3 regions of the Streptosporangium sp. G11 genome follow, and region 1 is predicted to be linked to each of the others. Evidence: predicted binding sites of a transcription regulator. Region 1 holds the regulator's gene; each other region holds the start of a gene.
The links. Region 1 encodes HrcA, which represses chaperone genes, less so after heat shock. Its sites were predicted from a motif close to TTGGCACTCTCNNNNNGAGAGTGCCAA; they were not measured.

Region 2: groES (co-chaperone GroES) is a predicted target of HrcA. The motif match lies at 4,033-4,059, and genes of this name have one in related genera.
Region 3: groL (chaperonin GroEL) is a predicted target of HrcA. The motif match lies at 3,175-3,201, and genes of this name have one in related genera.

The regions. Positions count from the first base shown of each region.
Region 1 covers NZ_JBPJUQ010000002.1:90,345-98,187, reverse strand. Annotated here, with positions in the region: gene ACSDR0_RS02550 (hypothetical protein) at 1-396, shown strand, start outside; gene hemW (radical SAM family heme chaperone HemW) at 662-1,873, shown strand; gene ACSDR0_RS02540 (DUF4870 domain-containing protein) at 1,953-2,642, opposite strand; gene ACSDR0_RS02535 (DUF3097 domain-containing protein) at 2,668-3,483, opposite strand; gene ACSDR0_RS02530 (hypothetical protein) at 3,542-4,306, opposite strand; gene hrcA (heat-inducible transcriptional repressor HrcA) at 4,489-5,502, shown strand; gene dnaJ (molecular chaperone DnaJ) at 5,517-6,656, shown strand; gene ACSDR0_RS02515 (16S rRNA (uracil(1498)-N(3))-methyltransferase) at 6,828-7,559, shown strand.
Region 2 covers NZ_JBPJUQ010000009.1:76,020-83,862, forward strand. Annotated here, with positions in the region: gene ACSDR0_RS11915 (LuxR C-terminal-related transcriptional regulator) at 1-272, shown strand, start outside; gene ACSDR0_RS11920 (DUF5319 family protein) at 384-761, shown strand; gene ACSDR0_RS11925 (anti-sigma-D factor RsdA) at 722-925, opposite strand; gene ACSDR0_RS11930 (sigma-70 family RNA polymerase sigma factor) at 1,008-1,646, opposite strand; gene groL (chaperonin GroEL) at 1,918-3,540, opposite strand; gene groES (co-chaperone GroES) at 3,632-3,943, opposite strand; gene ACSDR0_RS11945 (class I SAM-dependent methyltransferase) at 4,187-5,353, shown strand; gene ACSDR0_RS11950 (hypothetical protein) at 5,568-6,857, shown strand; gene ACSDR0_RS11955 (MarR family winged helix-turn-helix transcriptional regulator) at 6,929-7,525, opposite strand; gene ACSDR0_RS11960 (alkene reductase) at 7,635-7,843, shown strand, end outside.
Region 3 covers NZ_JBPJUQ010000014.1:145,051-152,893, forward strand. Annotated here, with positions in the region: gene ACSDR0_RS16770 (HelD family protein) at 1-1,278, shown strand, start outside; gene groL (chaperonin GroEL) at 1,439-3,064, opposite strand; gene ACSDR0_RS16780 (cold-shock protein) at 3,602-3,802, opposite strand; gene ACSDR0_RS16785 (MoaD/ThiS family protein) at 4,150-4,425, opposite strand; gene thrC (threonine synthase) at 4,448-5,743, opposite strand; SAM riboswitch class I at 5,758-5,900, opposite strand; gene ACSDR0_RS16795 (RNA polymerase sigma factor) at 6,056-6,613, opposite strand; gene ACSDR0_RS16800 (alpha,alpha-trehalose-phosphate synthase (UDP-forming)) at 6,854-7,843, shown strand, end outside.

The DNA of each region.
Region 1 (7,843 bases):
GGCTCCAGATCGGGCCTCGGCTCGGCCCTCGACCAGCTGCGTTCCTGCGAGGGCACCGCCACCGGGCTCGCCACGCTCCAGCGGATCACCGCCGCCCGCCGCGAGCAGGTGGTCCAGGTCAACGCGCTGGACACCGGCGAACTCGACGGCGGCGACGCGGTCAAGCAGCGCCTCGTCAGGGCCCTGACCGCCTCGTTCAACGCCGACGAGGCGTTCCTCGCCTGGGCGACCCGCCAGGAGGCCGGGTGTGATCGCGCCTGGAGCGGCGACGACGACTACCGGCGCGGTCTCGCTTTCTCCGGCGAGGCGACCACGGCCAAGAAGGGCTTCCTGAAGCTGTGGAACCCCCTCGCCCGGCGGTACGGCCTGCCGGTGCGAGACGAGCGGGAGATCTGACGCCCGGGAGCGCCGAGGGAGGCGTCCCGGTGGAGCGGCAGGGCCGTTTGCATCGGGTGAGTGGGGGGTTGAGCCGCGTCCGGGGCTTCGGTGTCCTGGTGGAGCGGCAGGGCCGTTTGCATCGGGTGGGCGGGGGTTGAGTCGCGTCTGGGGTTTCGGTGTCCCGGTGGGGCGGCAGGGCTCCTTGTATCGGGTGGGCGGGGGTTGAGCCGCGTCCCGGGCTTCGGCGTCCCGGGCATCGCGGAGGAAGCGGCAGACTTGGGGCGTGCCATCCACACTTCCCGACGGTGATCCCGTACCGGCCTCGGGCGAGCTCCCGGAGAGCGCGCTCGCCGGCCTCGGCGAGCGCCCCTTCGGTTTCTACGTCCACGTCCCCTTCTGCGTGACCCGGTGCGGTTACTGCGACTTCAACACCTACACGGCGTCCGAGCTGGGCCCCGGCGCGTCGCAGAAGGACTACGCGGACACCGCCGTCGACGAGGTGCGGCGGGCACGGGCCAACCTCGGCGCCGCGCACCTCCCCGTCGAGACCGTGTTCTTCGGCGGTGGGACCCCCACCCTGCTCCCCGCCGGAGACCTCGTACGGATCCTGCGGGCGATCGAGGAGGAGTTCGGGCTCGCTCCCGGCGCCGAGGTGAGCACAGAGGCCAACCCCGAGTCGGTGGACCCCGCCTACCTGGCGGAGTTGCGCGAGGGCGGGTTCAACCGGATGAGCTTCGGGATGCAGAGCGCCCGCGAGCACGTGCTCCAGGTGCTGGACCGCCGTCACACCCCCGGCCGCCCCGCGCTGGCCGTACGGGAGGCGAGGGAGGCGGGGTTCGACCACGTCAACCTCGACCTGATCTACAGCACGCCGGGGGAGAGCGACGACGACTGGCGCGCGTCGCTGGCCGCGGCGATCGAGGCAGGGCCCGACCACGTCTCCGCGTACTCGCTGATCGTCGAGGACGGGACGAAGCTGGCCGCCAGGATCAGGCGCGGCGAGCTCCCGATGCCCGACGACGACGTGGCCGCCGACCGCTACCTGATCGCCGACGCCATGCTGGCCGAGGCGGGGTTCGAGTGGTACGAGGTGTCCAACTGGGCGACCTCGGAGGCCGGGCGTTGCCGGCACAACCTGCTCTACTGGACCGGCGGCGACTGGTGGGGGGTCGGCCCCGGGGCGCACAGCCACGTCGGCGGCACCCGCTGGTGGAACGTCAAGCACCCCGCCGCCTACGCCCAGCGCCTGGCCGCGGGCACCTCGCCCGCGCACGCGCGCGAGGTGCTGGGCCCTCAGGACAGGGCGGTGGAACGGCTGATGCTGGAGCTGCGGCTCGCCAGGGGCTTCCCGCTCCGGGAGCTGGAACGCCCCCCGGTGGTCGCCCGCGCGCTGGCTGACGGCCTGCTGGAGGTGGAGCCGTTCAAGGCGGGCCGCGCGGTGCTCACCCTGCGCGGCCGCCTGCTGGCCGACGCCCTGGTCCGCGACCTCACCTGAGACCTGTCGGGCCACCGGACCCGTGGCCTGGCCGGGCCACCGGCCGCGATCTCCCCCGAGGCTCCGTCGGGCCGCCGGGTCAGCTGACGAAACGGATGTTCATCGGATAGCGGTATCTCTCTCCCCGGTTGGCCGCCACCGCGGCGATGATCGTCACGATGATCGATCCGATCCAGAGGAAGAACATCAGCACGAAGCCGATGAGCACGAACGCCAGGACCCAGGAGACGACGTAGGCGATCAGCACCGTGAGCTGGAAGTTGAGCGCCTCGGCGGCCTGGTCGCGCACGTAGGGCGACTCGTCCTTCTTCGCGAGATAGAGGACCAGAGGGCCGACGAAGGAGGTCAGCAGGCCCAGCAGGTGGGCGAGCATCGACATGGTGGTGTCGTCGCTGCCGGGCCGCGGTCCGTACGTCCCGGGCGGCGCCTGGTAGCCGTATCCCTGTGGCGAGCCGTACGCGCCGTACTCGGGGTATCCGGGCTGGTAGCCGCCCGCGTCGTACGGGGAGGCGGGCGGCGGGTAGCCCCCGTAGGCCTGGCCCGGTTGCCCGTACTCCTGGGCGGGGGGTCCGTAGCCCTGGCCGGGCTGCCCGTGGCCCTGCTTCGGTTGCCCGTACGCCTGGTCCGGTTGCCCGTAGCCCTGCCCTGGTTGTCCGTACCCCTGGCCCGGGGGCGGGGGGTTCTGGCCCGGCCACGTGTGGCCGGGCGGGGGATCGCCGATGCGCCGCGTCCGGTCGTCGCCCGGTTGGTCCTCGGGGTTCTCGCTCATGTCCCCTCCTGATGGGGTTGACGGCCTAGCCATCCTCGCCGGGAACCGTCACGAAGTCGATCAGCTCCTCGACAGGGCCGAGGAGCTCGGGCTCCAGATCGGCATATGTCGTGACCGATCCGAGAATGCGGCGCCATGCGGCGCCGGGTTCCACGTTCCAGCCCAGCGCCGCGATGACGCCCTCCTTCCAGGGCACGCCGCGTGGCACCGAGGGCCAGGAAGGGATCTTGAGCACCTGCGGCCTGACCGCCTGCCAGACGTCCACGAACGGGTGCCCGACGATCAGCACGTGCGGTGAGGAGACCTGCGCGGCGATCCGGCTCTCCTTGGAACCGGGCACCAGGTGGTCGACGAGCACGCCCAGCCGCCGCCGTGGCCCCGGGCCGAACTCCTCGACGATCGAGGGCAGGTGGTCGACCCCCTCCAGATACTCCACGACCACGCCCTCGACCCGCAGGTCGTGCCCCCAGACCTTCTCCACGAGCGCGGCGTCGTGCACGCCCTCCACGTAGATCCGGCTCTCCTTGGCGACCTGGGCCCGCAGGCCCTCCACCGCGATGGAGCCCGACGCGCTCCGCCGGGGGCCGCGCGGCGCGGCGGCGGGCCGTACGAGCGTCACGACCTTGCCCTCCAGGAGGAACGCGGCCGGCTCCAGCGGGAACACCCGCCGGCGCCCGAAGCGGTCCTCCAGGGTGACGGCCTCCTTGTCGCAGGCCACCACGGCGCCGCAGAAGCCGCCGTCGGCGTCCTCGACGACCAGGTCGAGCTCCGCGGGAACCTGAGGGATCGTCCCCCTGCGCGGGCGCCGCCAGTCTCCCGCCAGAACGTCACGCTCGTACATCACCGACCGTCCACCCTCTCTCGCCGGGGATCAGGTGGGACGCTAGCAAACGCCACCGTCACCTGCCGTAGGGTCCCGGCTGTCCCCACTGCCCCACCGGCGCCGCGGCGGCCTGGCGCTTGCGGGCGCCGCTCCGCTTCACCAGTACGACGATCGTCACGAGGATGGCCAGCAGGATCCCGATGCCGGGGATCACAAACAGGGCGACCACCCCGCCCACCAGCGATTCGGCGGCGAACTCCTTGCCCACGCCGAACTTGGTGCCCTCGGCGGGATCGGCGGAGCACTGGACCTGGTAGTCGCCCGCCTGGTCCACGCCGACCCGCAGGCCCATCTCCCAGGCGACGCCGTCGGGCCCCGCGACGGTCTGCTGGACGTCCGGCTTCTGAAGTCTGGGCGTGCCGGTGCCGCCCTTCAGCGTGCACTCGAACTGGGTGGGACCGCCCGTGGCGACGTAGATCGCCGGCTTGTCCGCCGGGTCGATCTTGACCGTCGCGGCCTCGCCGGGGGCGAACGTCTGCGTCGGCGCCGCGTCGGTGACCGCGTTGAAGATGCCCCCGGCGAAGCCGCCGATGCCGACGATGATGCTGACCAGGGCGAGCAGCCAGACCCCGACGATCCACCCGATACCAGGCTTGATCTTCCCGGTGGGCGGCGGTCCCTGCGGGGTGCCGTAGCCGGGAGGCGCGTAGCCGTAGGAGGGGGGCTGCTGACCGTACTGCTGCTGGCCGCCGTACTGCTGCTGACCATACGGCTGCTGGGGGCCGCCGTGACCGGGGCCGCGGGAGGCGTCACCCGGATAAGAACCGAAATCGTTGGACATGCCCAAATTGTGGTGGGTGCGGCTTGGATCGCGATAGCAGTTGACTTGACAACGGCTTGCCGTCATCATCCGCAGCTCTTGCTTATCGCGCCTTCCGCACGGGGGCCGTACACTTGGCACTCGGGAACACAGAGTGCCAAACCTCGTGTTTCCCTCTGAACGCAGGCAGGGAGGTGACCACGTTGGTCGACGACCGCAAGCTCGCCGTGCTCCGCGCCATCGTCGAGGACTACGTGTCCACCAATGAGCCGGTGGGTTCAAAGGCCCTCGCGGATCGGCACAACCTGGGGGTGTCCCCGGCGACGATCCGCAACGACATGGCGGTGCTGGAGGAGCAGGGTTACATCGCCCAACCCCACACCAGTGCCGGCCGGGTGCCCACCGACAAGGGCTACCGGCTCTTCGTCGACCGGCTCTCGCAGGTGAAGCCCCTGTCGAGCGCGGAACGCAAGGCCATCGAGAGCTTCCTCGCGGGTGCGGTGGACATCGACGACGTCGTCATGCGGACGGTGCGGCTGCTGGCCCAGCTCACCCGGCAGGTCGCCGTGGTGCAGTATCCGACGCTGACCCACTCGACGGTCAGGCACGTCGAGCTGGTGCCGCTGAGCGAGCGCCGGCTGATGTTCGTGCTGATCACCAATACCGGCAGGGTCGAGCAGCGCGTGGTCGAGCTGCCCAACGTCGTCGACGAGCAGCGCGTGGCCCATCTGCGCGCGATACTCAACGCCTCCCTCGACGGATGCGGGCTCACCAGCGTCCCCGACAAGGTCGCCGACCTGCCGGAGCGGCTCCCCACGGAGGACCGGCCCCTCGCGGCCACTATCCTGTCCGTGCTGCTCGAGTCCCTGGTGGACAGGCATGATGAGAAGATCGTTTTTGCCGGAGCCGCCAACCTCGCGGGAGCCGACTTCACCGTCGGGCTCCGCGACGTGCTGGAGGCTCTGGAAGAGCAGGTCGTGCTCATGCGACTGCTCGGTGAGACCTCCGACCTTTCTGCGCTGACCGTGCGGATCGGCTCGGAGAACCCCTACACCGGACTCCAAGGCACGTCCATCGTCGCCGCCGGATACGGTTCTGGGGACAAGCAACTGGCCCGGCTCGGTGTGCTGGGCCCGACGCGAATGGACTACCCGGTCACGATGGGCGCGGTGCGCGCGGTGGCACGCTACGTCAGCCAGATCCTGGCTGCATCCTAAGAGGTCAACGAAAAGTGGCTAAGAGCGACTACTACGGCACCCTCGGGGTGCGCCGCGACGCCAGTGCGGAAGAGATCAAGAAGGCGTACCGGCGTCTGGCGCGCGAGCTGCATCCCGACGTCAACCCCGACCCCGAGACCCAGGAACGCTTCAAGGAGATCACACAGGCCTACGAGGTCCTGTCCGACTCCAACAAGCGGCAGATGTACGACATGGGTGCCGACCCGTTCGCCTCGGGCGGCGGCGCGGGGGCCGGGGGCTTCGGCGCCGGCTTCCCGTTCAGCGACATCATGGACGCCTTCTTCGGCGCGGCCGGCGGCGGCGGCCGAGGCCCCCGTTCCCGCGCCCGCCGCGGGCGCAACGCCACCATCAGGGTCGAGCTCGACCTGCGCGAGTCGGGCTTCGGCACCACCCGCGAGCTGGTCGTCGACACCGCCGTGGTCTGCGAGGTCTGCACGGGCTCCGGCGCCGCGGCCGGCACCCACCCCGACACCTGTGACATGTGTCACGGCCGGGGCGAGGTGTCCCAGGTCACCCGGTCCTTCCTGGGCCAGGTCATGACCTCCCGGCCCTGCCCCCAGTGCGGCGGCTTCGGGTCGATCATCCGCAACCCCTGCCAGGAGTGCTCCGGCGACGGCCGGGTCCGCACCCGGCGGACCATCAAGGTCCGCATCCCGGCCGGGGTCGAGGACGGCACCCACATCCAGCTCGCCGGCGAGGGTGAGATCGGCCCGGGTGGAGGCCCGCCCGGCGACCTGTTCCTGGAGATCGTCGAGCGTCCCCATGAGATCTTCGAGAGGCGCGGCGACGACCTGCACTGCACCGTGCAGATCCCGATGACCGCAGCCTCGCTCGGCACCATCCTGACCATGGAGACGCTCGACGGCGCCGAGGAGCTCGACATCCGTCCCGGCACGCAGTCGGGGCAGACGATCCCGCTCTACGGGCGGGGCGTGCAACGGCTGAACGAGACGGGCCGCGGCGATCTGCTGATCCATGTGAACGTGGAGACCCCCTCCCGCCTCGACGCCGAGCAGGAGGGGCTTTTGAAGGAGCTCGCCAGGCTCCGCGGCGAGGAGCGCCCGCCGGGTAAGTTCGCCCCCGGGCAGCAGAGCTTCTTCTCCCGCCTGCGGGACGCCTTCAATGGCCGCTGACCCGGCCCGCTCCCGATCGCGTCACCCCGGCCGGGGCCGCCCCCTGCCGGGGCGCCCCGCCCCGGTCCGCTCCCGGTCGTGTCGCCCGGTTCCGGCCGGTTTCCGGTCGCGCCGCCCGGTCCCGCCCGGCCCCGGTTCGCGTCGCCTCGACGCGGTCCGCCCCGACGGCCCATGACCGTCCCGGTCTTCCTGGCCGAGCCCGCCGACCTGGCCAGGCCGGAGTTCGTCTTCGGCGGCCCCGAGGGACGCCACGCGGCGGCCGTACGGCGGCTGCGGGCGGGTGAGCGGCTCGACCTGACCGACGGGGCGGGTTCCGTCGCCGAGTGCGTGGTGACCGAGGCGGGCAAGGACTCGCTCCGGGTGCGGGTGCTGCGCCGCCACGACGTGCCCGTGCCGTCACCGCGCCTGGTCGTGGTCCAGGGCCTGCCCAAGGGCGACCGGGGCGAGCTGGCCGTGGAGATGATGACCGAGGCGGGGGTCGACGTGATCGTCCCCTGGTCCGCGGCCAGGTGCGTCACCCAGTGGAAGGGCGAGCGGGCGGCCAAGGCGCTGGCCCGCTGGCGCTCCACGGCCCGCGAGGCGGGCAAGCAGTCGCGCCGCTTCCACCTGCCCGAGGTGACGGAGCTCGCGTCCACCGCGAAGGTCGCCGGTCTGCTGTCGGCGGCGGCGCTGGGTGTCGTGCTGCACGAGGAGGCCGCCTCCCCGCTGTCCGGCCTGCCCCTTCCCGCGGGCGGCGACATCGTCGTGGTGGTCGGCCCCGAGGGCGGGGTGTCGGGGGAGGAGATCGCCGCGTTCCGCGAGGCCAAGGCGGTGCCGGCGCTGCTCGGGCCGACGGTGCTGCGCACCTCGACGGCCGGGGTCGTCGCGGCGGCGGTGCTTCAGACGCGCAGTGGCCGCTGGTAACACCTCGTCACCGATGGCGCGGACGGTCGCCCTTTGGCGGCCATCCTCCCGGTGCTCGCGGGTCCGGCGAATCCGTGTCGCGAAGGCTCGGGAAACCTGTGCCACGAAGGCTCGGGAAACCTGTGCCACGAAGGCTCGGGAAACCTGTGCCACGAAGGCTCGGGAAACCTGTGCCACGAAAGCTTGGGAAACCCGTGCTGCGAAGGCTTGGGGAACCCGTTCGCGCGCGGGGGCCCGGGAAATCCGCGGCGCGGGGGAGGAGAAACCGGTCAGGGGCCACCGTG
Region 2 (7,843 bases), on a different contig from region 1:
TCAGGGCTCCCGTCGTGGTGGCCTCGCTGCGCTCGCTCTTCGAGGAGCTGTGGGCCCGCGCGGCCCGCCTGCCCTGGACCTACCGCGACGACGGGGTGGTCCGGGTGCTGCGGCTGGCCGCTCAGGGCGTCCCCGACGAGATGATCGCCCGGCAGCTGGGGGTCTCGGTCCGCACGGTGCGCGCCAGGTTCGCCGACGCCATGGCCGAGCTGGGGGCGCAGTCGCGCTTCCAGGCCGGGGTGGAGGCCTCCCGGCGCGGCTGGCTCGTCTAGGGCCTCTCGCCGCCCGTGCCACCGGGCCGCTGACCTGCCCGTACCGCCCTGAAGCGTCCTACTCGTGCAGTTCGGAACCTGTCTGTCACATCCAGGCCATAAGGTGGGATCGTGCTCGACGATGTCCCTCGCGACCCGTTCGCGGATGACCCCGACGACCCGGCGGCGGCGCTGGGCGATCCCGACGATCCCGAGCCACTGACGACGGACGAGCGCGACGAGGCCATGACCGACCTCGCCGACGTGGAGGTCTTCCGCTCATTGCTGGAGCCCCAAGGTGTGCTGGGCCTGGTGCTCGACTGCCCCGAATGCGGGGAGCAGCACTACTTCGACTGGGAGCTGCTGCGCGGGAACCTGCGCCAGATGATCGAGAACGGCCAGCCCCAGGTGCACGAGCCCGCCTACCAGCCCAACCCCACCGACTACGTGAGCTGGGAATACGCCCGTGGTTACGTGGACGGCGTGATCGACACCGAGGAACACCGCTGATCCACGTCGTCGACCAGGGCCGCCAGCAGGGCGACCGCGACGTCTGAGGTGGAGACGGGCGTCCTGCCGGAGAGCGCCTCCAGGAGTTCGTCGGTCCCGGCTACCGCCGGGTCCTCGTCCGGCCCGTATCTGCGAGCCGGACGTCGCGGGTGAACCGTTGTCATGATCGTTCTCGCTCCGGGTCGTCGCGAGCCCCGTCCCGCGGTTCGGGCTTTCGCTCGCGCCCCCTGCTCGACAGCTCCGCGGTCAAGCTATCGACTCCAGCTCCGCCATCGCTCGTAGCCGGGCCAGCGCCCTGTGCTGGGCCACGCGAACCGCACCTGGTGACATGCCAAGTACATTACCGGTCTCCTCGGCGGAAAGGCCCGACACCACTCGAAGCATGAGTAGCTCGCGCTGGTTGTCCGGCAGCCTCGACAGCAGCCGGCGGGCGTGTTCGGCCTCGATGTAACGCACCACGGTCTCCTCCGGCCCCGGACCCTCGTCGGGCCCGTCAGGAAGATCCTGGGTGGGCACGGCGGATCGTACGGAGCTGCGCAGCGCGTCGGCCACCTTGTGAGACGCGATGCCGAAGACGAAGGACGCGAACGGGCGTCCCATGTCACGGTAGCGGGGCAGTGCGGACAGCACCGCTATGCATACTTCCTGGGCCACGTCGTCCGCGATGTGATACTGACCGGAAACCCGGCCCAGACGACCACGGCAATATCGGACGACCATCGGCCGCAGTTGCGCGATCAGAGATTCGATCGCGGTGCGATCCCCCTGAACGGCGAGGCTCGTCAGATCCTTGAGATCATCCCTATGGGCGACCCCATCAGACCTCGTCGCAAGCCTCACCCCATTTTTGGCGTCGGCGACGCATCCCTCGGTCACGTTAGGCATGATGCCCGCCCTGATAGTGACTGTCGTCATCGCAAACGGCTACGGATTGGTCACATTGAGGCGGAGATAACGGCGCGTAATCAAACGGCGACGGCAACGACTACAGAATGTGCAAATATTTCATTCGATTGCCAAATACATCGGCTATTCGTTAGAACCGTGTTTGGCCTTCCGCCCCGCGTGACGCTTGAGATCGTTTTTGGTTTACCGCAAAACGCGAACGGCTCGCGCCTCCTGGGAGACGCGAGCCGTGCGGAACCGGGGTGGGGGATCAGTGGCCGTGACCGTGGCCGTGACCCTGGCCGCCGGCGGCCGGGGCCTCCTCCTCGGGCTTGTCCACCACGAGGGCCTCGGTCGTCAGCAGCATGCCGGCGATGGAGGCGGCGTTCTGGACGGCCGAGCGGGTGACCTTGACCGGGTCGATGACGCCCTGGGCGATCAGGTCGCCGTACTCGCCGGTGGCGGCGTTGAAGCCCTGGCCGACGGACAGCTCGGTGACCTTCGCCGTCACGACGTAGCCCTCGAGACCGGCGTTCTCCGCGATCCAGCGGGCCGGCTCGACGAGCGCCTTGCGGACGATGGAGACACCGGTCGCCTCGTCGCCGCTCAGGCCCAGGTCGTCGAGGACCTTGGAGACGTGGATGAGCGCGGAGCCACCGCCGGAGACGATGCCCTCCTCGATCGCCGCACGCGTCGCCGAGATGGCGTCCTCCAGGCGGTGCTTCTTCTCCTTCAGCTCCACCTCGGTGGCCGCGCCGACCTTGAGCACGCAGACACCGCCGGAGAGCTTGGCGAGACGCTCCTGGAGCTTCTCACGGTCCCAGTCGGAGTCGGACTGCTCGATGGCGAGCTTGATCTCCTTGACGCGGTCGGCGATCGCCGAGGCCTCACCCGCACCGTCGACGACGGTGGTGGAGTCCTTGGTGATGACGACGCGCCGGGCGGTGCCCAGCACCTCCAGGCCGACGTGCTCCAGCTTGAGGCCGATCTCCTCGCTGACGACCTGGCCACCGGTGAGGATGGCGATGTCCTGCAGCATGGCCTTGCGGCGGTCGCCGAAGCCCGGCGCCTTGACGGCGACGGAGGTGAAGGTGCCACGGATCTTGTTCGTGACGAGGACCGCGAGGGCCTCGCCCTCGACGTCCTCGGCGATGACCAGCAGGGCCTTCTTCGTCTGCGCGATCTTCTCAAGCAGCGGCAGGAAGTCCGAGACAGAGGCGATCTTGCCCTGGGTGATCAGGATGTAGGGGTCTTCCAGGATCGCTTCCATGCGCTCCTGGTCGGTCACCATGTAGGGCGACAGGTAACCCTTGTCGAACTGGAGACCCTCGGTGAACTCGAGCTCCAGGCCCATGCTGTTGGACTCTTCGACGGTGATGACACCGTCCTTGCCCACCTTGTCGAACGCCTCGGCGATCAGCTCGCCGATCTTGGCGTCCTGCGCGGAGATCGTCGCGACATTCGCGATCTCCTTCTTGTCCTCGACCGGGCGGGCCGACTCGATCAGCCGGTCGCTGACCGCCTTGGCCGCGATGTCGATGCCGCGCTTGAGGGAGAGCGGCTGCGCTCCGGCGGCCACGTTGCGCAGACCCTCGCGGACCATGGCCTGGGCCAGGACGGTCGCGGTGGTCGTGCCGTCACCGGCGACGTCGTTGGTCTTGGTCGCCACTTCCTTGGCCAGCTGGGCGCCCAGGTTCTCGTACGGCGCCTCCAGCTCGACCTCGCGGGCGATGGTGACGCCGTCGTTGGTGATGGTCGGCGCACCGAACTTCTTGTCGATGACGACGTTGCGGCCACGCGGGCCCAGCGTCACCTTGACCGCGTCCGCGAGAGCGTTCACGCCGCGCTCGAGAGCTCGGCGCGCGTCCTCCTCGAACGACAGGATCTTCGGCATGACAATCCTCTCTATAAGTACGTCGGCGCATCAAAGCCCCGGGCGCTCTCGCGACCCGGGGCTCGATACGTCATCTTTGTGAAGTTGAGAATTACTTCTCGATGATGGCGAGCACGTCACGGGCGGAGAGCACGAGGTACTCCTCGCCGTTGTACTTCACCTCGGTGCCGCCGTACTTGCTGTAGAGGACCACGTCGCCCTCGCTGACGTCGAGCGGAATCCGCTTCTCGCCTTCCTCATCCCAGTTGCCGGGACCCACCGCGAGGACCTTGCCCTCTTGCGGCTTCTCCTTGGCGGTGTCCGGGATGACCAGACCGGAAGCGGTGGTCTGCTCGGCCTCAAGCGGCTGGACCACAATGCGGTCGCCGAGCGGCTTAACGGGAACCTTGGTGGCGGTCGTCACGTCGGACCTCCCCTTCAGATGTGAACGATCTAGAAGAGGCGACCAGCGGTCTGCCGTCGCGGGTGTCAGACCTGCCTCGTCGCATGTATTTGGCACTCTCACCGGGAGAGTGCCAATACGGAACAGTATGCAAGGTGGGCTTGACAGTCAACACGAAGCACCCCTTCTGCGCTTCACGCGAACGTCAAGCCAGGTGGAAGCCCCTCGCGAAGCCCTACGGCTGAGGGGGTAGCGTCGGGTGATGTGAATCTCGACGCATTCCGGGAGCTCCTGTCTCCGCGCGGCCAGGAGGCCCTGGGCGCGGCGGCCGAGACCGCCGGCGACGATCCGGTGGCGGCGGTGACGAGGTTGAGAAAGATCTACGACGCGGACCTGACCTCCGCCGCGCTCACGCAGGCCACGCTCCGGCTGCGCGCGAGGGAGAAGTTCGGGGCCGACGCCGATCTCATGTATTTCACCCGGACCGGCCTGGAACAGGCCACCCGCCGCGAGGTCGCCGACCACAGGGCGCGGCGCGTCCCCGCGGGCTCGCGGGTCGCCGACGTCTGCTGCGGCATCGGCGGCGACCTCCTCGCCCTGGCCAGGGCCGGCTGCTCCGTCGAGGCCGTCGACACCGACCCGCTGACCGCCGCGATCGCCCAGGCCAACGCGGACGCCCTGGGCTTCGGCGACCGGGTCTCGGTCCGTGCCGCCGACGCCTCCACGCTGGACCCGGCCGCCTTCGACGTCCTGTTCGCCGACCCCGCGCGCCGTACGGCGCGGGGCCGGACCTTCGACCCGATGGGCTACTCGCCCCCCTGGCCCGCCGTGCTGGAGATGGTGGCCCGCGCCGGGGCCGCCTGCCTGAAGGTCGCCCCCGGCATCCCGTACGAGTTCGTCCCCGAGGGCGCGGAGGCCGAGTGGGTCTCGTACAGGGGCGACGTCAAGGAGGCCGTGATCTGGTGCGGCACGCTGGCGGGCGAGACGGCGCGCAGGGCCACGATGCTGCCGTCGGGCGCCACCATGACGCCCGACCCCGCCCTCGGCGATCCCGCCACCGGCCCCGCGGGCCGCTACATCTACGAGCCGGACGGCGCGGCGATCCGGGCCCACCTGGTCGCGGAGATCGCCGCGGCGGTCGGCGGGCGCCTGCTCGACCCGCAGATCGCCTACATCACCGGCGACGCCGCGGCACCGACGCCGTGGGCGTCGCGGTACGAGGTCCACGAGACGCTGCCGTTCTCGCTCAAGCGGCTGCGGGCGGCTCTCCGCGAGCGCGGCGCGGGCAATGTGACGATCAAGAAGCGCGGCTCCGCGGTGGACGTCGACCGCCTCAGGAAAGACCTCCGGCTTTCCGGCGGTGAATCCGCGGTGGTCATTCTCACCCGAATCGGCGAACGGCCGTTCGCCTTCGTGTGCAGTCCCGGCTGACCGGCGGATCGGCCCTGGCTGACCAGCCAAAACAGTCAATTCTTCCAGCCATCCGGCAATTCCTTTCTTTTATTTTCGCTGCCGGAAAACCTTGATCCAGAGGCTAGGGTTGCCAGGCGGGAGTTCTCTCTCACCTGCGGTTTCATCTCGTTCATTGGCAAATCCCATCAAATCCAACCGCGCGGCTGAGCGTCGGCGAGTGAAGGAGCTCTCGGTGGATCATTCCGACCACACCCTGCTCCAGGCAGGCAGCCAGACCGCCATCTCCGACCGGATGCGCGAGCTCCTCGCCCGCGCGGCACAGGACCACGTCTACGAGCAGCGGACCCAGGGCGCCGTGCTCGACGAGATCCGGCAGCGCCTGGAGGGCATGGAGTGGCTGCTGCGCGAGGTCAGGGAGCGCGAGATCGGCGGGCTGAACGGCACGCTGGAGTCCGTCCACGGGCGCCTGGACGACATCGCGGCCCGCCCGCCCTCCTGGGCCGAGGGCCTGGCCCAGCACGTCGAGGCGGTACGCGACCACGTCGACGCCGTCGGCGAGCGGGTCGACTCCCTCGGCCGCCGGGTCGACACCGTCCGCGACCGGGTCACCCCCCTCGGCGAGCTGCCGAGCCTGTGGACCGATCTCGGCGCCGTGGGCGAGAGCGTGGACGAGGCGCTCACCCGCCTGCGGGCGATCTCGGACGGCACCCAGGGCCTCGACGAGCAGGTGCGGCAGCTGGCCGAGCACCTCGGCAGGCTCCAGGCCGACATGGGCGTCGCGGCGCACCGCTTCAGCCGCCTGGACAGGGCCCTGGCCGACCTCTCCCAGCGCACCGGGCGCATCGAGGCGGGCATGCTCGACCTGGCGGCGAGCGTCCAGCAGGCCGTCGGCACGGCCGCCGACCGGATGCTCGCCGCCGTCGAGCAGGTCAACGGCAAGGTGGATCTGACGAGCGGCAGGATCGAGCAGGTCGGCGCCAGGGTCGACCAGATCGTGCCCAGGATCGACGAGCGCGCCGCCGCCGTCGAAAGCCGCATCGACAACCGCGTCGACCGGCTGGACGGCCATCGCATGGCGGCCGGCGGCCGCTTCGACACCCTCGACGAGCGCCTCGACGACATCGAGGGCCGTCTCACCGGCCGGATGGACGTCATCGACTCCCGGCTGTCCACGCTGGACGGGCACGCGGAGAAGTCCGCCGAGCGCCTGGAGAGCCTGGACGAGCACCTGGAGAGCCTGCCCGCCGTCCTCGGCGTCGGCGCGCTCATCGGCGTTCAGACCGACGAGCAGCGCGAGCGCTTCGACTCCCTGGACGAGCGCGTCATCAGGGCCGAGGCCGCGCTGGCCCCGCTGGCCGAGACGCTCCGCGCCCTGCCCGACCGCGACCAGCTCTCCGAGGCCCTGAGCGAGACCGTGGAGCCCGCGCACACCGATCTCACCCGTCGCCTGGGCGCCCTGGAGGAGACCATGCTGGCCCTGGCCGAGGCGCTGCTCCGCCCCACCAGGGCCGACAAGGACTGACTTCGGGGGGGAATCCCGCCCCGGGCCGTGCCCGGCTCTCACCGGCCCGCTCGGGCCCGGCACGGACGCCGTCAGACGACGCGCACGCCGCCCGCGTGGCTCCCGGAGCCTTCGGTGGCCTTCGCCTCGCGGCACAGGTTGTCCCTGACCACGGAGAGCAGGACCAACAGCTCGTCGGTCTGCTCGGCCGTCAGCCCCTCGATCATCCGGCGGTGCATCTCGGCGAGGACCCGGTCCACCTCGGGGCGGAGCGCGTGCCCCCTGGGCGTGACGTCGACGATGCTGATCCGCCGGTTGGCCGGGTCGGGCCTGCGGCTGACGAACCCGCTGCGCTCCAGACGCTGCAGGGTCTTGGTCATGGTGGACACGTCGACGCCGACGATTTTCGCCAGGCCGTTCTGTGACTGGGGGCCGTTGTCCCACAGGGCGCCCATCACGCGCTCCTGGCCCGGGTAGAGGTCGATCTCCCCGAGGAGGCCTGCGAGCAGCACGCGGTGGCCGCGAGTCGCGTTGGCCATCAGGCAGTTGAGGTCACTGTCGTACTCACCGCAGGCCGTGGCCGGGCCGTACATCCCGGCTGGGCCGCACGCCCCGTCCGCGGCGCCCTCGCAGGCCACGGCACCTTCTTCGGTCGCGTCGCGCTCTTCGTCGATCAGCGGCTCCGCCATGATCAGGTCCTTCCGTTCTCCCCCGAGCCTACAGCTTGCATGTTGGCCGACCAAGTTGTAGAACTACTTATTGGCTAGCCAAGTTGGCCAGCCAACAAAGGGAGTCACCATGCCGTTCTCACCGTTCACGCTCGCCGGTCTCCAGCTGCCCAACCGCCTGGTGATGGCGCCCATGACGCGCTCACGGTCCTATGCCGACGGGATCCCCTCGTCCCTGACCGCCCTCTACTACGCCCAGCGAGCCTCGGCGGGCTTGATCATCACCGAGGGGGTGCAGCCCAGCCAGGCGGGAAAGGGCTACATGAACACTCCCGGTCT
Region 3 (7,843 bases), on a different contig from region 1:
GTGCTCCCCGCCCTGGGCGAGGTCAAGGTCGACCAGACCACGGCCGCCGGAATCCTCGGTGACCACTCCACCCCCGAGGACCCCGCCACGAGCACGATCAAGGGCGACGCCAGGATCGTCCCCGTGCTCGGGCGCGCCCTGTGGATGCACGTCGTCAAGCCCATCGAGGGCGTGCTGTTCACCAAGGGGATCAACCGCTACCGGGTGGCCGACCACGAGGTCCGCGAGATCGTCGCCGCGCTGCGCGGCACCACCCGTTACGGCCCGGGGCGCGCCACGCTCGCCCAGCGCCTCGCCCACCTGGTGCTCGTCCGGATGGAGCAGCGCGGCGAGTCGCCCGACGACCGGGTGCAGGACGCGGTGGCCAGGTCCAAGCCGGTCAAGCAGCTCGTGGACCTGGTCTGGCCCAAGCTGACCCCGCAGCAGGTGCTCCACCGGCTGTTCAGCGACCCCGCCTTCCTCGCCGCCGCCGCCAAGGACGACCTCACGGCCGAGGAGCAGTCGCTGCTGCTGTGGGCGAAGCCCGCCAAGTCCTTCCGCTCGGCCAAGTGGTCGGCGGCCGACGGCGCGCTGATGGACGAGCTGGCCGACATGATCGAGCGGACCACCCCGCTGGGCCACCTGGTCGTGGACGAGGCCCAGGACCTGTCGGCCATGCAGCTGCGGGCCCTGGGGCGGCGCTGCCGCACCGGCTCGGCCACCGTGCTCGGCGACCTCGCGCAGGGCACCACGCCCTGGTCCGCCCGCTCCTGGACCGAGGTCCTGACCCATCTCGGCTTCGAGGGCGGCGCGGTCACCGAGCTGACCCTCGGCTTCCGCGTGCCCCGCGAGGTCCTCGACTACGCGGCCAGGCTGCTGCCCTCCGTCGCCCCCGACCTGGCCGCCCCCCGGTCACTGCGGCCCGGCGCGGGCTCCCTGTCGGTGCGCCGGGCGCCCGACCTGGCCGCGTCGCTGGCCCGCGCCGCCGAGGAGGCGCTCGCCCGCGAGGGGTCGATCGGCGTCATCGTCCCCGACGCCTCGGTGGGCGCCGCGTCCGGGGCCCTGGCCCACCTGGAGCACCGGGTACTGAGCCCCGACACTGTCGAGGACCACCGTCTCCTGGTCATCCCGGCCTCCCTGGCCAAGGGCCTGGAGTACGACCACGTGATCGTGGCCGAACCCGCCGACATCGTCGACGCGGAACCCCGGGGCCTGGCCCGCCTCTACGTGGTCCTGACCCGCGCGGTCACCTCCCTGACCGTCCTGCACTCCCGGCCGCTGCCCGCGCAGCTCGGCTAGCCTCGGGCCCGCGCACCGGCCGTCGCGCGGCGACGGGAGCGGGGGCCGGGCGGGGAGCCCGGTGACGGACACGGGGAGACGCAGGGAGACACGGGGAGACACGACAAAAAGAGGCGGCCCCAGCACTTCGGGGTCGCCTCTTTTTCGAAAGCGCGTGGACTTAGAAGTCCATGTCGCCGCCGCCGGGCATGGCGGGGGCGGCTCCGGCCTTCTCGGGCTTCTCGGCGATGACGGCCTCGGTGGTGAGGAACAGCGCCGCGATGGACGCCGCGTTCTGCAGAGCGGAACGCGTCACCTTGGCCGGGTCGATGATGCCCGTCTCGAACAGGTTGACGTACTCGCCGGTGGCGGCGTTGAGGCCCTCACCCGGGGGAAGGTTGCGCACCTTCTCCACGACGACGCCGCCCTCAAGGCCGGCGTTGACGGCGATCTGCTTGAGCGGCTCCTCCAGAGCCTTCTTGACGATCGCGGCACCGGTGGCCTCGTCGCCGAAGAGCTCCAGCTTGTCGAACGCCTTGGCGCCGGCCTGCAGCAGCGCCACGCCGCCGCCGGGGACGATGCCCTCCTCGACGGCCGCCTTCGCGTTGCGAACGGCGTCCTCGATGCGGTGCTTGCGCTCCTTGAGCTCGACCTCGGTCGCCGCACCGGCCTTGATGACGGCCACGCCGCCGGCCAGCTTGGCGAGACGCTCCTGGAGCTTCTCGCGGTCGTAGTCGGAGTCGGTGTTCTCGATCTCGGCGCGGATCTGGTTGACCCGGCCGGCGATCTGCTCGGGGTCGCCGGCACCGTCGACGATGGTGGTCTCGTCCTTGGTGACGATGACCTGACGGGCACGACCGAGCTGGTCCAGGGTGGTGGACTCCAGCTTGAGACCGAGGTCCTCGCTGATGACCTGGGCACCGGTCAGGATGCCGATGTCGCCCAGCATGGCCTTGCGACGGTCACCGAAGCCCGGCGCCTTGACGGCGACCGAGCGGAACAGGCCGCGGATCTTGTTGACGACCAGGGTGGCCAGGGCCTCGCCCTCGACGTCCTCGGCGATGATCAGCAGCGGCTTGCCGGCCTGCACGACCTTGTCGAGAACCGGGAGCAGGTCCTTGTTGGCGGAGACCTTCGAGTTGACGACCAGGATGTAGGGGTCGTCGAGGACGGCCTCCATACGCTCCGGGTCGGTGACGAAGTACATCGAGGTGAGGCCCTTGTCGAAGCGCATGCCCTCGGTGAGCTCAAGCTCGAGGCCGAAGGTGTTGCTCTCCTCGACGGTGATGACGCCTTCCTTGCCGACCTTGTCCATCGCCTCGGCGATCATCTCGCCGATCTGCGGGTCGCCCGCGGAGATGGATGCGGTGGAGGCGATCTGCGCCTTCGTCTCCACGTCCTTGGCAAGCTTGGACAGCTCCTCCGACACGCGCTCGACGGCGGCCTCGATGCCCTTCTTCAGGGACATCGGGTTGGCGCCGGCGGCGACGTTGCGGAGACCCTCACGTACGAGAGCCTGAGCGAGCACGGTGGCGGTGGTGGTGCCGTCACCGGCGACATCGTCGGTCTTCTTGGCGACCTCCTTGACGAGCTCGGCCCCGATCTTCTCCCACGGGTCTTCGAGCTCGATCTCCTTGGCAATGGAGACACCATCGTTGGTGATGGTGGGGGCGCCCCACTTCTTCTCCAGAACGACGTTACGGCCCTTGGGGCCGAGGGTCACCTTAACGGCGTCCGCGAGCTGGTTCATACCGCGCTCGAGACCGCGCCTGGCGTCCTCGTTAAACGCGATCATCTTGGCTGCCATACGGCTAGACCTCCCAGAGACAGGGTGGCTTACACCGGACCGAGCCGACGCCCGCGACGGCATGTGGGCCCACGACTCCGTTCGGCGGGCCCCATCGCCTCGATCCAGGATTGGCACTCTCTATGCGTGAGTGCCAACAATGTGTTTAGCACTCTACCCCGACGAGTGCAAGCCACGATCCGTTGACCTGGGCCGCGTGGTGAGGGACGTCGGCTCCGCGTCATGCCTGCGTAGATACCGCGTCACGTCGGCGTACGCGACACGTCACCATCGGCGCGGCCCGCGTCACGCCGGTGGGTTCCGTGTCACACCGGCGCGTTTCGCACCTTTTCTCACATCCCGTACGACCTCTGCGCGAAGCTGTACGACCTTCGTGCGCGCGTACGACTCCGCCGCGCACGACTCCGCGGCCCGTGCGACACGAAGGCCCGGCTCGCCGATGGGGGGGGCGAGCCGGGCCTAGGCGGTGAGGATCCAGCGGACTGCGATACCGCGGGATCAACCGGCTCTTCCCTGCGAATTCACGAAACGGCTACGTCAGACCGCCCGCACGGACTCCGCCTGGGGACCCTTCTGGCCCTGGGTGATCTCGAACTCGACCCGCTGGCCCTGTTCGAGGGCACGGTAGCCATCCATCATGATCGCGGAGTAATGGACGAACACATCCTTACCACCGTCTACCGCGATGAAGCCGTAGCCCTTGTCCGCGTTGAACCATTTGACGGTGCCCTGCGCCACTTGCGACTCCTCTTACTGGTCTTAAGGACGACGCCCATTCCTCTCGCGAAGTCCTCAATCTCCGGGACGGACTTCGCCCCGTCGATCGTTCCGACCATACCTGTGGGAAGCGGTAGGGCAACAGAGTCAAGCACCAAACTACCTCTTTACAAGAGCTTTTAGTACGAGAGCAAAGTTTCGCCATCACTATTAGTTAGACAAGGGTTACATTATCCATCCTCGCCTCAAATGTGAGGTTGCGTCATAAAAGACGGCACCCGCCCGGCCGGAGCCGGGCGGGTGCCGTGGGGTGACGGGCGCCCCTGAGGCGCTGCGGATGCGGTCAGGGCCGCGCAGGGGCGGGAGAATCAGCCTCCGGCCACCGCCGGGATGATGGAGACCTGAACACCGGAGGGCGTGGCCGTGTCGAGGTTGTCGACAAAACGGACGTCCTCATCCCCCACATAGACGTTGACAAAACGTCGGATCTTTCCCGCCTCGTCAAGAATCCGGGCGCCGATCCCCGGGAAGTCCGCGTCGAGCTTCTGAAGAACATCGCGCAGGGTCTCCCCCTCTCCGTTCACCTCGGCGGCACCACCGGTGTAAGTCCGGAGAATCGTCGGAATCCGCACAGAAACGCTCATAATTCAGTACCTTTCACGATTTCTAGGCGATAGCCGCACGGAATGCGTCAAGAGAAGGCCGAATCACCGCGGTCGGTCGCGCCTCCGCGGCCACCGCGTCGAGGGTCTTGAGACCGTCGCCGGTGTTGAGGACCACGGTCTCGGCGTCGGGGTCGAGCCTGCCCGAGGCGACCAGCTTGCGCAGCACCCCGACGACGACGCCTCCGGCGGTCTCGGCGAAGATGCCCTCGGTCCTGGCCAGCAGCCGGATCGCGTCGACGATCTCGGCGTCGGTGACGTCCTCGACCGCGCCGCCGGTGCGGCGGGCGATGTCCAGGACGTACGGGCCGTCGGCCGGGTTGCCGATCGCCAGCGACTTGGCGATCGTGTTCGGCTTGACCGGGCGGATCACGTCGTGGCCCGCCTTGTAGGCGGCGGAGACCGGGGAGCATCCCTCAGCCTGGGCCGCGAAGATCTTGTAGGGCCTGTCCTCGACCAGACCGAGCGCGATCAGCTCCTTGAAGCCCTTGTCGATCTTCGTGAGCTGCGAGCCCGACGCGACCGGGATGACGATCTGGTCGGGGATGCGCCAGCCGAGCTGCTCGGCGATCTCGTAGGCCAGCGTCTTGGAGCCCTCCGCGTAGTACGGCCGGAGGTTGACGTTGACGAAGCCCCACTGGTCGCCCATCTCGTCACCGATGAGCTCGGAGCAGAAACGGTTCACGTCGTCGTACGTGCCCTCGATGCCGATGAGCCTGCCGCCGTACACGGAGGCCATGACGATCTTGGCCTGCTCGAGGTCGGAGGGGATGAAGACGCAGGCGTCCAGCCCGGCCCGCGCGGCGGCGGCGGTCACGGCGCCGGCCAGGTTTCCGGTCGAGGAGCAGGAGAGGGTGTGGAACCCGAAGTTGCGGGCCGCCTCGACGGCGATGGCCACCACGCGGTCCTTGAAGGAGTGCGTGGGATTGCCGGAGTCGTCCTTCACGTGCAGGGAGCGGATGCCCAGTTCCCGGGCCAGGTTTCCGGCGTTGACGAGCTTGGTCCAGCCCGGTGCCATGTTGGGCTTGGAGGCCACGTCCGCCGGGACGGGCAGCAGCGAACGGTAGCGCCAGATGTTGGTCGGCCCCTCGGCGATCTGCTCCCGGGTCACACGCCCGAAGTCGTACGCGATCTCAAGGGGCCCGAAACACTCGGTACAGGCGAAGCTGGGACCGAGGTCGTAGCGGGCACCACATTCCCTGCAGGACAGGGCCACAGCGGGGCCGAAGCGCCGGTCGCGCGCGTCGTCGGCACGCTCGGAGGAGGTGGTAGTGGTGTTCTCAGTGGTTGCGAGCGCCATGAAGCGAGGCCTTTCCCTCATCTTCGTCTGCGGACCACCCTGGTCACAGACCGGAATTGGCACCTGTCCCGGCCGACCTCGTTCAGATCACGAGTCTTGAACCGGGATGGTTGCCGGGGCTTCGCAGGGCCGGTCCCTCCACCCCTCTGGATGAGCAAATATTCAGTTGGAAACCTGACGCGCAGGTCCTAAGCACTCTACCCCGCCACACCGCACTCCTGACCTCATGTCTCACTGAGCGAGACATGGCGTGTTATCCAGCGGACAACCGGAGCCGGGCCGCAGGCCGCGAGGCACGCGGCGGACGGCCGGTCAGAAGCCGTAGGCGTCGCCCAGGGCGCCCTGGACGTACTTGCGCGCCTGGTGGATGCGCGACTTGGCGGTGCCCAGCGGGATGCCGAGCTGCTCGGCCACCTCGTTGTAGTCGAGCTGGCAGATGTCGCGCAGCACCAGCGCCTGGGCCAGGTCCGGCTTCTCGGCCTCCAGCGCCTCCATCGCGTCGAGCAGGTCCAGCCGGGACCCGGCGATCACGCTCACCCGGGCGACGTCCGGCTTCTGCAGCGGCAGCTCGTCGGAACTCTGCTCGGCGGCGCGGCGCTTCAGCGAGCGGTAGGTGGTCCTGGCGCAGTTGGCGGTCACGATGTGCAGCCAGGTGCTGAACCGGGCACGCCCCTCGAAGCGGCCGATGTTGCGTGCCACCGCGAGCAGGGTGTCCTGGGAGGCCTCCTCGGCGTCCTGCCGGAAGGGAAGGATCCGGCCGCAGTGCCTGAGCACGGCGGGCTCGATCCGCTTCAGCAGCTCACCGAGCGCTCGGTGGTCACCCTGGGCTGCCGATCGGGCCAGGTCCTCGGTCGTCTCGTCCAGCGCCATCACGGGCCCCCATCAGCGGTCACGGTCGCTGGACATCCTACGGTCGGGGGTCGCGGATGGTGACCCTCCCTCCCCGCCACAAAAAGGCTGATACAGCGGGGCTCGTCACTTCACCTGCTGATAAGAGCTGACACAATTCGATGGACGCCATTCTTTCGTCGACCTGAAGAGCGAGGACAGCCCGGCGAAGTGCCGGTTAACCTTCAGGACAGGCGTGTCCCTAGCCAGTGAAGGGATCTCATGAGCGCGATCCTGGTGGCCTCCAACCGCGGCCCCGTCTCCTTCACCCTCTCCGAGGACGGCTCGCTCTCCATGCGCAGGGGAGGTGGCGGCCTGGTCTCCGGCCTGTCCGAGGTCGCGAAGGACCTCAACGTCCTGTGGGTCTGCGCGGCGCTGTCCGACGGCGACCGCAGCGCGGTGCGGCTGGCGCCCGGCGGCCGGCTCGACCAGGCGGGTTACGACACCGGGGCGCTGCGGATGCTCGACATCCCCCCGGCGACCTTCCACCGCGCGTACAACGCGGTCGCCAACTCCACCCTCTGGTTCGTCCACCACCTCCTCTACGACACCCCCAACAGGCCGTACTTCGACGCCAGGTTCCGCCGGGAGTGGGAGTCGTACCAGGCCTACAACGAGGCGTTCGCGATGGCGCTGGCCGAGGAGGGCTCGCACGGGGCGCGGGTGATGGTGCAGGACTACCACCTGAGCCTGGTCCCGGCCATGCTCAGGGGAGAGCGCCCCGACCTGCGGGTGGCGCACTTCTCGCACACGCCGTGGGCCCCGCCCGAATACTTCAGCCTGCTCCCCGACGACGTCGCGACCGAGCTCCTCGAAGGCATCCTGGGCGCCGACCACGCGGGCTTCCTGACCGACCGCTGGGGCGGGGCGTTCATGGACTGCTGCGAGACGGTGCTCGGCGCACGGGTCGACCGCGGAGAGCGTACGGTCACGCACGCGGGCAGGACCACCCGGATCGGCACCCACAGCCTCGGGGTGGACGGCAAGGCGCTCTGGACCAGGGCGTCCGAGCCCGACGTGGAGTCGCACATGGCCGCGCTCCGCGCCCAGGTGGGCGACCGCAGGCTGATCGTGCGGATCGACAGGACGGAGCTGTCGAAGAACATCGTGCGTGGCCTGGTCGCCTACAAGCAGTTCCTCTCGGCCCACCCGGAGTGGCACGGCCGGGTCACGCACCTCGCCTTCGCCTACCCGTCCCGGCACGACCTGCCC